2 regions of the Pseudoalteromonas sp. McH1-42 genome follow, and region 2 is predicted to be linked to the other one. Evidence: predicted binding sites of a transcription regulator. Region 2 holds the regulator's gene; the other holds the start of a gene.
The links. The regulator FliA, encoded in region 2, starts transcription of late flagellar genes. The targets are predictions, from matches to a motif close to CTAAAGNTNNNNNNNNNNNNGCCGATA.

Region 1: the regulator FliA is predicted to act here: its motif matches at 5,185-5,211, upstream of MHN31_RS12395 (VC2046/SO_2500 family protein).

The regions. Positions count from the first base shown of each region.
Region 1 is NZ_JAKRFU010000012.1:156,002-163,264, forward strand. It holds gene MHN31_RS12355 (S8 family serine peptidase) at 1-934, shown strand, start outside; gene MHN31_RS12360 (class I SAM-dependent methyltransferase) at 1,001-2,191, opposite strand; gene MHN31_RS12365 (HD domain-containing protein) at 2,275-2,922, shown strand; gene MHN31_RS12370 (ion channel) at 2,919-3,899, opposite strand; gene MHN31_RS12375 (YgjP-like metallopeptidase domain-containing protein) at 3,972-4,652, shown strand; tRNA gene MHN31_RS12380 (tRNA-Tyr) at 4,834-4,918, opposite strand; tRNA gene MHN31_RS12385 (tRNA-Tyr) at 4,942-5,026, opposite strand; tRNA gene MHN31_RS12390 (tRNA-Tyr) at 5,049-5,133, opposite strand; gene MHN31_RS12395 (VC2046/SO_2500 family protein) at 5,246-5,767, shown strand; gene MHN31_RS12400 (YchJ family protein) at 6,106-6,561, opposite strand; gene MHN31_RS12405 (SulA-like leucine-rich domain-containing protein) at 6,578-7,003, opposite strand; gene MHN31_RS12410 (SEL1-like repeat protein) at 7,122-7,263, opposite strand, start outside.
Region 2 is NZ_JAKRFU010000021.1:75,551-82,813, forward strand. It holds gene MHN31_RS18225 (chemotaxis protein CheA) at 1-1,201, opposite strand, end outside; gene MHN31_RS18230 (protein phosphatase CheZ) at 1,217-1,987, opposite strand; gene cheY (chemotaxis response regulator CheY) at 2,007-2,390, opposite strand; gene MHN31_RS18240 (RNA polymerase sigma factor FliA) at 2,434-3,168, opposite strand; gene MHN31_RS18245 (MinD/ParA family protein) at 3,171-4,031, opposite strand; gene flhF (flagellar biosynthesis protein FlhF) at 4,024-5,556, opposite strand; gene flhA (flagellar biosynthesis protein FlhA) at 5,577-7,263, opposite strand, start outside.

The sequences.
Region 1 (7,263 bases), on a different contig from region 2:
TTTCTCTAACTACGGCTCTTGTCTGGATATCTATGCGCCTGGTTCAAGCATCAAGTCTGCATGGTATAACTCAGACAGTGCGACCAATACAATCAGTGGTACTTCAATGGCAGCACCTCATGTTGCCGGTGCGGTGGCTTTATATCTTGACCAGGATCCAACGCTTACACCAGCTCAGATTGACTCACTACTGAGCAGCAGAAGTACTAAAGGCGCGGTATCTGATGCAAAAGCAAGTTCGCCTAATGAGCTACTTTATACGCTGGAAGGTGATGCGCCACCACCACCGCCTCCTCCAGGTCCAACTGAGCTTGTTTCAGGTGTAGGTGTGTCTGCGTCAGGTGGGTCTGGTTCTGAGACCTTCTATAAACTTGCTGTTCCAGCGGGTGCAGCGTCGGTTTCGTTCACACTGGCTGGTGGCTCGGGTGATGCGGATCTGTATGTTCAACAAGGTTCTCAACCATCTCAAAGCAGCTATGCGTGTCGTCCATATAAAAATGGCAACAACGAATCATGTGAGTTCTCTAACCCTGCAGCGGGTGACTGGTACGTAATGCTACATGGCTATAGCCAGTATTCAGGCGCTACACTGACAGGTACTTTTGGTGATGCTTCAGGCTGTGGTGCAAACTGCCTTCAAAACGGCGTGCCAGTCACTGGTCTGTCTGGCGGTACCAACACAGATACCCGTTATACAATCGAAGTACCGGCCAATGTAACCTTGAATGTGAGCATTTCAGGTGGCTCAGGTGATGCGGACTTGTATGTTCGTAAAGGCACTCAACCGACCACTAATAACTATGATTGTCGTCCATATCTGTCTGGCAACACAGAAAGCTGTAGCCTGAGTTCAGGTGCGGATGGCGGGACTTACCACATCATGGTGCGTGGATACAGCAGCTACTCAGGCCTGACTCTGCAAGGCAGTTTCTAAACAGTACTGAGTAAGTAATATAGAAAAGGCCGCTCTGGAGCGGCCTTTTTACTTTGCTGATAGCAATTAGTAGACTTTGCAGATCAGACCCTTCAGGTAGAATCCTTCCGGATAGTAACCCGCAATAGGGTGGTCAGCAGCCTGGTTAAGACGCTCCATGATTAATAGGTCTTTACCGGCATCCAGTGCAGCGTCAGCCACGACTTTCTGAAATAGATTTTGTTCCATCAGGCCTGAGCAAGAGAAGGTCAATAAAGTCCCACCTGGCTTGAGCAATTGCATTGCCAGCATGTTGATGTCTTTGTAACCGCGACATGCACCATTGAGTTGTGCTTTACTCTCTGCAAATTTAGGTGGGTCCATGACGATAGTGTCAAACTGACGGCCTTCTTCCCGATATTGTCTGAGAAGCTTAAACACGTCTTGTTTAACAAACTGAGCGCGGGATACATCCAGCTCATTGTGCTCGACATTGCGTTTCGCCGTATCTAAAGCGGGCTGAGACACATCGACATTAATAACCTCATCACAGTCGCCGCGCAGAGCGTATAGGCCAAATGTGCCTGTGTAGCAGAAACAATTCAGTACAGACTTACCTTTTGAAAAGCGCTCCAATGCAGCCCGGCTGTCTCTTTGGTCCAGATAAAAACCTGTTTTATGTCCGGACTTGATATCGACTTCTATTTTTAAGCCGTTTTCCATGATCACAACGGGTGCCGTTGGCTCGTCTCCCCACAGTACGCCTGTGGTTTTCTCAAGTCCTTCTTTTTTACGCACATCGACGTCAGAACGTTCGTAAATGTGACACTCAGGGAACAGCGTTCTGAGCGCTTGTACAATTTCGCCTTTATGACGCTCAGCACCGGCGCTGAGTAACTGACAAACCAGATAGTTATCAAATTTGTCTATGGTTATGCCGGGTAAACCATCTGACTCCGCGGCACACAATCTGAAACCGGTTAACTGTCCTTCCTCAATGACTTGTTCGCGGGCTGCAAGTGCGCGTGCGAGTCGACGTTCGAAAAAGGCCTGATCGATGACTTCTGTTTGATCAAAGCTCCAGATCCGGGCTCGGATCTGTGAATCGGGGCTGTATGCGGCTGTTGCGAGGTACTGTCCGTCGTGACTATAAATGGTCACTGTATCGCCAAGCGCAGGCTTGCCTTTGACTTTTTTGATTGCCTTGGAAAAGATCCAGGGATGTTTTCTTTTTAAAGATTTTTCACGGCCAGGTTGTAAATACAGCGCGCAAGACATATAAATTCCTTACTATGGATAATGGTGACATTTTAGTGAAGCCAATAAAAACATACAATCAGAACCATAAGGTTAAGGGATAAATGACAGTAAATATGACGGAATTAGAGACGGCATGCAGAGATTTTATGCTCACAACCGAGTTTGCCGATACCGCCCATGATTTATCACACATCCTGCGTGTGGTTAAAACCGCCAAGCAACTCTGTGCTGCGGAGGGGGCTGATCTTGAAGTTGTGTTGCCCGCGGCCTGGTTACACGACTGTGTGGCTGTGGCAAAGAATCACCCGGACAGGCCCATAGCGTCGAAATTGGCCGGGGACAGGGCGGTTGCCTTTCTATCAACCCTGGATTATCCAGAGCACAAACTCTCAGCGGTACATCATGCGATAGTTGCACATAGCTTCAGTGCCAACGTGCCACCCGATACGCTGGAAGCTAAAGTTGTTCAGGACGCAGACCGAATGGATGCGCTTGGGGCGATTGGGGTGAGTCGATGCATGAAAGTGGGCGGTGCCATTGCCAGACATTTGTATCACATTGATGACCCATTTTGTCAGCAACGAGAAGCGGATGATAAAAAGTACACGTTAGATCACTTCTACATCAAGCTGCTGAATATTGCGGAGCAAATGCACACGCAGTCGGCAAAACAAGAAGCGCAGCGCCGAACTGAGTTTATGCGTGGATTCTTGCTCGAATTGGGCAGAGAGATAGGTGTCCCCGACTAGCGGGTCATGCGTTTTACGAATACAACGACAAACAACGCCAGCGAAAAGCTCCCGGTAAACGCTTCAACCGTGGCGATTAACCGGGTAATGCCGGTCGGCGTTATGTCGCCATAACCCAGTGTAGTAAAGGTGACCACACTGAAATAAATGCAGTTGAGTAATGTACTGAGGTTGTCTGACCATGAGGCCTGACTGGAAAACTGGATCAGCCCGTCGTTATAATTGATTCCGAATATAAAGTAGCAAATCGCACAGGCGACTATCATGCCCAGACTGAAGCGGATCACATTTTCGGGCTTTTCGCCGTAGCCACATAACATATCAACGAAAGAGGATACCAACCGGCGTTTGGATAATTTAGGGTATTGCGCGTGACGCATGCGAAGTTCGCTGTAGGTATATTTGCCAGCCATTTCAAACAGACCTTGCTGCTCTGCACCTTTTCTCAGTAAGCGATAGATTTCTTCTGATTGTAAAAACAAGTCGTTGGCTTCATCTAAATCTTGCTCTTTCAGTGCGTCGCTGGCTTGTTTTTCTTGTAACAGTTTATCGCCAAGGTAGAGGTTATCGATACGAGTTTTATCGAGTTTCATGCCGAGCAGATTGGTGTTTTCGAGCTTGCAGCAATGTAGATTGGCATCTCGCAAGTCCGCTTTCATTAAGGAAGCATTTTTGATGGTACTGTTGAACAGGTGAGCACCTTGCAAGTTGGCACGATAGAAGTTGCTGTATGACAGGTCATAGCCTTCGTGGTTACCAAATTTAACCAGGTTAAGACCTTCCAGGTTGGCACGTTTTAACTCCAACCCCTGTAAAAGGCCGCCTCGTTTTGCATACCGCTCCAGCTTTTGAGTTAACTCCAGACCGCTTTTGTCAAATTTGCTATCATGCCAGAAGCAATAGCCTGAACCCATGTCTATTTCCTGGCATTTATGGCCGTCGGGAGATTCATATTGGCAAAGTGGTTTGTTATTCATATTACGCCAGTTTAATCCTTCCTATTAGTAAGGGTAGCAGCATTTTTTCAGGGTAAATAAAAAATTGTATCTATGTCATTCGATTATCAGTTAAGTATCAGTAAGCGCAGACAGAGTGTTGCGATAAAAGTCACAGCGAATGGCGTGAAAGTGTTTGCGCCGCATGGCATTGACCGACAATGGCTGGAAACCTGGCTGAAGAGCAAGTCGAGCTGGGTTGAGGATAAGAAGCTAGCAGTGTCTGCTCAGCAACAACAGATCCAATCACCTTTCTGTCACAAAGAAATTCAGATATTTGGTGAACGATATCAGCTGGTGCTGTCGCCGTGTCGTTCTTATATTGATCATGACGCCAAATGTATTGGTTTAAAAACCCGGGCACAACCGGGAACAGAGGGCGCGCGCAAAGCCTTATTTAAGCTCTTAAACCAGATACTGCTCAGCTATGTAACGCCGGTACTGGCTGAGTATTCGGTCCTGATGAACAGTCAGTATCAGGAATTGAAAATAAGGGAATATAAACGCCGCTGGGGAAGTTTGTCTTCAAATGGCACGCTGGCGCTTAATAGCCTGTTGGTTGGTGCGCCTAAGTGGGTTATAGATTATGTTGTTGTGCATGAGCTGGCACACTGTCATGTGATGGCACACAATCAGGCCTTTTGGCAGATAGTGGCACGTCATTATCCCAGATATCAGGAAGCGCAGGTATACCTGAGGCAATATGGAGTAGGGTTACAGATTGAAAAGCCATAGCGCGGGGCTGGATCTACACAGTGACACTGATGGAGTGATGGTTTTGAGATAGGCAGCCTGGAGCTTGCTTTCATGCATCACTTCAATAAAAAGCACCGGTCCGCAATTCAGTCGGATGTGGTTGTCTGGACAAGCATGCTTGCATGAATAAATATTGGGTTGAAATATTGCGTTAGGAAAGTGGTGGAGGGGGCTGGATTCGAACCAGCGAAGGCAGTGCCGTCAGATTTACAGTCTGATCCCTTTGGCCGCTCGGGAACCCCTCCTAAGAGAAAAACAAATTGTAAAGTGGTGGAGGGGGCTGGATTCGAACCAGCGAAGGCAGTGCCGTCAGATTTACAGTCTGATCCCTTTGGCCGCTCGGGAACCCCTCCTAAGAGAATACAAATTGTGATGTGGTGGAGGGGGCTGGATTCGAACCAGCGAAGGCAGTGCCGTCAGATTTACAGTCTGATCCCTTTGGCCGCTCGGGAACCCCTCCTCAACATGGGCGCTGATAATATCAAAGTTTTTAGTGAAGTAAAGAAATGTCCTAAAGAAAATTGAAAAAATGCCGATAAATTTTCATATTTGATAAATTGTGGCGATTTTACATGCAGATAGATGGCATTTTGTGCAAAGAGGCTCAGCTGGGCAGTGCACTCAATCACAGCGTTCATGAAGCAAGACGCGGCGACTTTGGCTTGCTGCTGTCTTTATTGTCTCAGGATGCATTAGATTTTAGCCAGTTTGACCTGCCGCATTCGTCTTCACAGGAAGCTGATAAATCAGAAGAGGCGCTTAAAAAGGCGTTACAGCTTGGTCCGCAAAAGCCGCTTGCCCCAGAACAGTTCGATATGCTGATTGGCCAGAACAATGGGTTTATGGCTCAGGGGGGTGATCTGACAAGTCTTCGCCTTAAAGAATGTTTGCAGCCAGAGCCCTTTGCGGTACGTAACGACAAAAAGCACATTCCGCTGCATATCGTTGATAATTTGGAGCCTGCCGTAAGACAGAAGCTCGAAAATACCAGAAATCCGCAAATGCTTGTTGATAAACACGATATAGATGCTGCAGGTTTCTATGATCAGATAGCCAGTGGTGAAATGCAATCTATGTTGCAGGTTGCGGTGTAATACCAATTTCACTTAATACCGGGTCTATTTGAAGGAGCAAATAGGACGCTAACGGCGTTAAAAATTTCTTATTTAGAACAACTAAATAGCAAAATTTTTGCCTTGTTATCGACCCTATTTTGCGAAAATGTTGGGCGAGTAATTTGATGCGCTCGAACACCACAAGCTTATTGGAATGATGTTGTCAATTTGTCTTTGATACTGTCAGGTTGCGTCCAAGACTCTGAAATGGTTTCGTAGCCATAATGGCAGAGCATGGAATTGGCAGCGTCGGGTGGTTGTCTACCTAACACTGGATTATTGAAGGTTCAATAACCCAGAGCATTTAGCCTGCCTATCTAGCCGTGGCATTTTTTGAATTTCTTCCCACTTTGGCAGGGACAAGGATCATTCCTGCTAATTTTTTTCTCAGGGCAGGCAAACAGCTCACCATCAAGATAACGCCATTGGCCGTCTTCACGTAAAAAGCGAGACCGTTCGTGCATAGTGATACACGTACTGCCATCCAAGTATGTAGCCTTAAACTCCACAAAGTGATGTTCTGGAGACTCATTGCTTTGGATGACCTCCAAGCCAATAAAGGTTGCGTGCTCAGCAAATGCACTGATACTGGCCTCACTATTTTCTGCACGTTTGCACTGTGCATAAGTACGATGTATGTACCCTGTGTCTTTGAGGCAATAAGCACTGTATCTGGAGCGCATCAACTGCTCCGCACTGTCAGGTAGTTTTTGGCCTGCTATGAAAGGCAGACAGCATGCTTGTGCTTCTCTTTCAGAACCGCAATAACACATATTTTCTCATTTGAACTTAATGCGCAACGACAGATACCTCATGTCCAGAGGTGCGGGTAAAACAAAAGACCTCAGTGTCACTGTCTATCAGTTTAAACTGAGACAGCTGTTGTTCCGACACAATGTCTGTCCAGGTGATCACCGCTGCAAAGTTACCTTTGCATAAAGCGCTGTTAATAACATACTCTAAGTTTATCAAATGTCTTTGACGTAGCACCAGTAGCTTGCTGCTATCGATTGAACTGTTATCCAGCAGGGCTTTGCTTGGAATGTTGTCTGGTGCAATAAGCAAGGTCCATCTGTGAAGTGAATTGCATCGATACAGGATTTTAAGCAGTTCTAAACTGCTTACTATGTCATCTTCCGCATATACTAACTGATAGCGTTTATTGGCTGTTTTAGCCTGAGACACTGATATATTTTGCACTTGAGTATGTAACATGAGCAGACCACTGATTTTCTATACAGTGGTTATACAGTATTTCATACAGTGCTATTTGGCAAGTAAAATATCGCGTGTTTTTTGTGCTTTTTTTATAGTGCTTTGATTACATTTACTTTTATTTTGGGTTCGCGTCCGGGCTAAAGTGCATCATTTGATGGATTTGCTCATACAGGGTAGCGGCATAGCACTGGGCATCTATGAATCGCTTAGCTGTCAGATGGGTACGCACTTGCTCAAGTGTGCCGGCTGCTGCCTGA
Region 2 (7,263 bases):
CCATGGCTTCGCTGTTAGAGTTATTGGCTAAGCTAACCAACCGGTTACGCACCAATACCAGCTCACCGACCATATTCATGATCTCATCCAGGCGCTTAGTATCAACCCGAACGGTTGTTTCTGCCTGTGCTGCTGGTTTTTTCGCGGCGGCTTTATTGTCGGCCGCAGGCTTGCTCTCAGCTGCTGGTTTAGCAGGTGCCGGTTTGGCAGCAGGTGCGGGCGCCTTAGCCGCTGGTGCAGCTGGTTTAGGCTCAGATTTAGGAGGTGCTTTGGGCGCTTCTTTCGGCGCTGCTGCTACTTCCTCTTCCGTTGATTTTGGTGCTTGCCCTTTTCCGTGCAACTCATCCAGTAATGCTTCAAATTCGTCATCATTGATTTCATCGTCATCACCGCCAGATGCTTTCGGCGGCTCTGACGCTGCAGGTTGGGTCGGCGCCTTAGGCTGCTCAGCTGGCGCTTGTTCTGGTGTCGCACCAAATTTTCCGACTCCATGCAACTCATCCAGCAAGCTGTCAAATTCATCATCGGTAATGTCGCCATCATCGCTGCTTGATGGAGCCGGTGTTGCACTCGGTGCGGCAGGTTCTTGCGATGCGACTGAGGGTCCATTACCTGAGCCATGTAACTCATCGAGCAAGCTCTCAAATTCTTCTTCAGAAATCTCGTCTATGCTGTCAGCACCGTCACTTGCAGGTTCATCAACAGGATCTGCTGGCGCATCGAACAGCACATCATCAGCACTGGGTGTCGCCACAACCGGTTCAGGCTCAGGCTCTGCTGCAGCGGGTGCATCAATCACTTCGTCTTCTGACTGTGGCTGACTGAGCTGATGTAAAACTTCCAATAAGTGTGGATCAGCGGGGTCTGGTTGCTCTCTGTTTTGAATACACGAGAACATTTCATTGATGGTATCGAGTGATTGTAAAATCACATCCATCAATTCTGGTGTTACCTGACGCTGCCCCTGACGCAGGACATCAAACACGTTTTCCGCACCGTGACAAGCATCTACCAGCTCAGTCATGCTAAGGAAGCCTGCGCCCCCTTTAACGGTATGGAAACCACGGAAAATCGCATTTAACAGCTCTTTATCTTCCGGGTTGTTTTCTAGTTCGACAAGCTGCTCAGATAACAGTTCGAGTATTTCCCCAGCTTCAACAAGAAAGTCTTGTAAGATATCTTCATCGACTTCAAAGCTCATTCGCATACTCTCCTATTAGAAGCCCAAACTAGACAACAGGTCATCAACTTCATCCTGCCCGGATACGACATCATCTCGAGACTCAGCGTCCAAAATTGGACCCTCAGGACCTGATAACTCATCAGTAACGGCGGGGGCTTTAGTTTGTGCCTGTGGCTGGGCTGCAGTTTGTTGACTTTCATCTGCGCTGCCGAATACGGTCAACAAGTGAATTAGGCTGTCTTCAACTTCACGAACCAACTCAATGACACGCCGGATAACCTGTCCGGTTAAATCTTGATAATCTTGTGCCATCAACACATTGGTCATCAGATTTTGTAATTCATCTGTACGGCCTTTTGACGACTGCATAAAACTGTCAAGATCGTGGCACAAGGATTTGAACTCTCCAAGCTGGATATCCCGGCTCATTAATCTGTCCCAGGTGGGCTTAATTTCAGAGAGTTCATCGGCTAGTTCTTGGGCTAAGGGAAGACTTGCTTCTACGGCATCCATGGTTTTATTGGCAGCGCTTTCGGTCATCTCCATGACGTAATTAAGGCGCTGCTTGGCATCTGGAATGGCTTCTGTCGTGAGATCAGATAAACGGGTATCTAACTCAAAGTTCTTCAACGATTCATGAAGTTGTCGAGTTAGCTTGCCCACTTCAGCAAAAAGCTCTGATTGTTCTTTATTGGTGGCCTCAATTAATATCTCATCAGCCTTTTCCTGCTCACCTTGTTCAAGGTATTCAACGAGCAGTTTAGCCTGTTCCAGAGTTATCTGTGGCACAGAAGATGTTGACATAAGCCTACCCTTATCAATACTAGCCTAAACGTTCGAACACTTTTTCTAGTTTGGTTTTCAGGGTACCTGCCGTAAACGGTTTAACGATATAACCATTAACTCCAGCTTGGGCAGCAGCTACGATTTGTTCTTTTTTCGCTTCCGCTGTAACCATGAGTACTGGGATGTGTTTAAGCTTATCATCAGCACGAATTGCACGAAGCAAATCGATACCTTGCATGCCTGGCATATTCCAGTCAGTTACGACGAAGTCGAATTCCTGATTTTGCAACATTGGAAGTGCCGTACTGCCATCATCAGCCTCTTGAACATTGGTAAAGCCTAAGTCTCTTAGCAGGTTTTTGATTATTCTTCTCATCGTAGAAAAATCATCAACCACGAGAATTTTCATGTTCTTATCCAAAACTTCCTCCGGTGAGGTTTGAACCTATATTGTAAAACTAACTCTAATTGATCCAGTCATTGACCTTCGCACGAAGCTTGATCATTGCTTGACCGTGAATCTGACTCACTCGAGATTCGCTGACCTCTAAGATCGCACCAATCTCTTTTAAATTCATCTCATCGTTATAATACAAAGACAACACCAAAGCATCGCGCTCAGGTAAAGTCTTGATCGCATTGACTAACGATTCGTTAAAGCGCTCATTTTTAACATTATTGAATGGTTTGTCTAGCGCAAAATCGTTGCCTGCGGGAGAAATTACGTCTTCATCTACCCCCAAGTCTTCGATGCCGATCACTTTACTTGCATTGACATCATGTAAAATATGATGGTACTCATCTAGCGTAATATCAAGTTTTTCAGCGATTTCAGTATCTTTTGGTTCTCGCCCAAGCTGTGCTTCTAGCTCAGCAATAGCCTCTGCAACCATACGACCGTTTTTGTGTACCGAGCGGGGCGCCCAGTCACCACGGCGGATCTCGTCAATCATTGCGCCACGAATTCGAATTCCTGCAAAGGTTTCAAAACTTGCCCCTTTGCTCGCGTCAAAATTTTTGCAGGCTTCGATCAGTCCAATCATACCTGACTGGACTAAATCATCGAGCTGAACACTGGCTGGTAATCTGGCTAACAAATGACAGGCCACCTTTTTAACTAAAGGCGTATGACGTTCCACCACCTTATGCAGGTGGTCTGTCGTTTTATATCCCGCCATGCGGTTGACCGGTGAAGCCATCTTTAACCGTTTACCAATTGCTCAATAAAGAATTCCAAATGACCTGAAGGTTGGTGGGGAATGGGCCACTTGACAGCTTTGCTTGCCAGGCCTCTAAATGCCACAGCAGCAGGTGAATTAGGATAAAGCTCAACGATGGTTTTTTGACGACGCGAAGACTTACGCATATTTTCGTCAAATGGGATCGTTGCAACCAGCTCTAAAGCGACATCTAAGAATCGGTCTGTAACCTTGGACAGCTTAGCAAATAGCTCCTGCCCTTCTCTTAAGCTGCGTACCATGTTGGCCACAATTTTGAATTTGTAGACGCCATGTTCACGGCTTAATACTTTGATAAGCGCATACGCATCGGTAATAGAAGTCGGCTCGTCACACACTACAACCAGTACATCCTGTGCAGCTCGAGAGAAGCTCAGCACCATGTCTGAAATACCAGCCGCCGTATCGACGATTAAAATATCAAATTCGCTGCTCAGCTCACTGAAGGCACGGATCAAACCAGCGTGCTCCGCAGGCGTTAATTCGACCATATTTTGTGAGCCTGACGTTGCAGGCACGATACGGATCCCAGCCGGACCCTCTACCAAAATTTCGTCTAGCTCGCATTCGCCGGACAATACATGAGATAAATTCTTCTCGACCCTCAAGCCTAGCATGACATCACAGTTAGCCAGACCTAAGTCAGCATCAAGCACCAAGACCCGGTTACCCTGCTGTCCTAATGCGATGGCAGTGTTGAGGGATACATTGGTTTTACCTACTCCACCTTTACCACCAGTCACTGCGATTACTTTTACACTGTGGTTATTTTTTTGGTTCATTCTCCGCAGGCCACTTGCTTGATCTAAAACTGTATTAATCATACATTCCTACTGTCTGGGACGCCACTGGTACACGTCGCGAATGTTGTGCTTTTGTTCTCTTTAAATACAATTGCTCAGCCTTTTTGACTAACTTCTGAGCGTTTGCCACGCGAATGTCTTCAGGCACTCGCTGACCATTGGTAAGATACCCTATTGGCAGACGATTTTGAATCGCTATGCTAATTATCTCACCTAAACTTAGACTTTCATCAAGTTTTGTAAAAATACAACCACTTAAATTGACTTTTTTGAAGTGGTTTACGGTTTCTTGCAGTACATGCATCTGCGCAGTCGCACTTAATACCAGGTAGCTGCGAATGTCAACACGGCTACTACGCATCAGGGTGTTTAGCTGCTCCGTCAGACGCAAGTCACGCTGACTCATTCCCGCCGTGTCTATTAATATTAGACGCTTATTGCGTAAATGATAAAGAACCTCTGCAAGTTCATTGGCATCTTTTACTTGCTTAACAGGACAGCCGATGATCCGACCATAGGTCGCCAATTGCTCGTAAGCACCGATACGATAGGTATCCGTTGTGATCAGTGCCACATTGTCTGCACCATATTTCTGTGCGCCCAGCGCTGCTAATTTTGCAACTGTTGTGGTTTTTCCAACCCCTGTTGGTCCGACCATCGCATATACACCGCCCTGACGCAGAATATCGTTGTTTGTTGTATGCATTTGATTGACAACCATATTCAGCAGTGCGTTCCACGCTTCTTTACGAGAAACGTCATCAGGAATGAAGCAAGCCATCTGCTCTGCGACTTCCGCACCAATTCCCATGCCTTTAAGACGCTCAACCAGACAAGCGCGGGTTGGATCACGACGTGCCATTTCCTGATTCATCAGCCCAGACAACTGAAACTCGAGTAACTGGCGGATGGCGTTCATCTCATCACGCATAGAAGACATTTCATCATCGTTGGCTTTTTTCTGCGCCGCTGGTTCGTCACCAAAGCCCTGATCGAGGTCATCTCCAAACTCCCAGGAAGTGGCTGCATCACGGCCATCAAAGCCATGACTTTGCGCTTCATAACGCGGTTGACGTACAGCCTGGGGCGCTGCTTTTGCCGGTGCTTCGTTACGTTGCTGAGCGCCGAACATGTCATCGGTGTTAATGCCAGACTGAGAAAACATAGAAGCAAGCTCGGGCGACTTAGGACGAGGGGCTTGGCGCTCAAGCAAGGCTTCAAGACTGTCTGCAACCTGCGCCTGCTTCTGAGGCTCTGCGCGGCGAGGTTGAGGACGAACCATTCTGGCAGGCTGGCTGTAACTATGCTGAGCACTTTGCCCTGGGGCTGCCTGGCGAGGTGCAGCTTGCGCTGCGCTTTGCTGAGGAGCTGACTGCGCCGCCTGAGGCTGTGGAGCGGGTGTCCGATCATTGTCTACTGCAGCGACGATTTCAACGCCATCTGCCAGTTTCTTATTTGACATGATCACTGCATCTGCACCTAGCTCTTCTTTCACTTCTTTTAAAGCAGTACGCATATCTTTTGCAAAAAAACGTTTAATTTTCATGGTCAGCCCCTTCTAGTCCTCTACTGTCCAACTGAGCTCACTATCTTGATTTGTCTCTCATCCGGTACTTCCTGATATGACATCACTCTCAGTCCCGGTATGGTGTGTTTTACAAATCTTGACAGCACACTTCTTAACATACCTGAGGTTAATAAGATGGACGGCTCGCCGAGCATTTCTTGCGTTTGATGGGCTTCTCTTAATGAACCTTGAAGCCGCTCTGCAAGGCCTGGCTCTATGCCTGCCCCCTCATCACCTGCGTTCTGTAGAGACTTATGCAACATCTGTTCCAACTCGGGCGCCAATGTTATGACAGGGATTTCTTCAGCCCCACCTACCGCATCCTGAACGATCAATCGACGCAGTGAAATACGCACTGCAGCCGTCAGTACATCCGGGTCCTGACTGCGTGGACCGTACTCAACCAGGGTCTGAACAATAGAGCGCATGTCACGAATTGCAACGCCTTCATTCAGCAAGTTTTGCAGTACTTTCACAATCGTAGTGAGTGGCAAGATATCTGGTACCAGACCTTCAACCAGACGAGGATGACTCTTAGCCAGCATATCAAGCAGATTCTGCACCTCTTCATGCCCCAGCAGTAAAGACGCGTTATTGGTCAACAGCTGACTGATATGTGTCGCCACGACCGTCGCTGCGTCAACCACTGTGTAGCCCAGAGAATGTGCTTCATCTTTTTGCTCTGGTTTGATCCATACCGCTTCCAGGCCAAACGCAGGGTCTTTGGTCGCCACGCCATTAATTGGACCAAAAACCTGACCAGGGTTGATGGCCAGCTCATCACCATGCTTCAGCTCACCATCTCCAGAACCCACACCCATCAAGGTGATGCGATATGCATTTGGGTCCAGTTCCAGGTTATCGCGGATGTGGACGGGCGGTACCAAAAAGCCCAGTTCCTGAGATAGCTTTTTACGCACCCCTTTAATTCGATTTAACAGCTCACCACCTTGCGACTGATCAACCAGCGGGATCAGGCGATAACCCACTTCCAGGCCAATCACATCGACTGGCTGTACATCATCCCAGCCTAGCTCTTTTTGTTCCTGCTGTTGAGACGCAACCGCGCCACCTTTCGATTCTTCAGCTTCCTGTTCTTGTGCTTTAATTTTTTGTTGATGTGAGTAATAAGCCAGATATCCGATCAGGGCACCCAGACCGAGGAAGGCAACATGAGGCATACCAGGTACGAGTCCCATAACAATCAGGATCCCCGCAGCGATAGACAAAGATTTCTCATTGCCCAGCTGCTGCGTCATTTGCTCACCCATGTTGTGCGATTCATTCTGACGCGTCACCACAATCGCAGTACCAATCGACAGTAACAGTGAAGGAAGCTGGGCAACCAGACCATCTCCGATTGTCAATAAGGTATATACCTCCATGGCTCTGCTAAACGTCAGGTCGTGCTGAACCATACCTACAAACAACCCACCAATGATGTTAATTGCCAGGATAACGATGCCTGCGATGGCATCCCCTTTTACGAATTTACTGGCACCATCCATCGAACCATAAAAATCGGCTTCACGGGTTACTTCTTCACGTCGTGTTCTCGCTTCGTCTGCTGAGATAAATCCGGCATTCAAATCTGCGTCTATCGCCATCTGTTTACCCGGCATTGCATCCAGGGTAAAACGTGCAGATACTTCAGAGATACGACCGGCACCTTTGGTAATAACCACA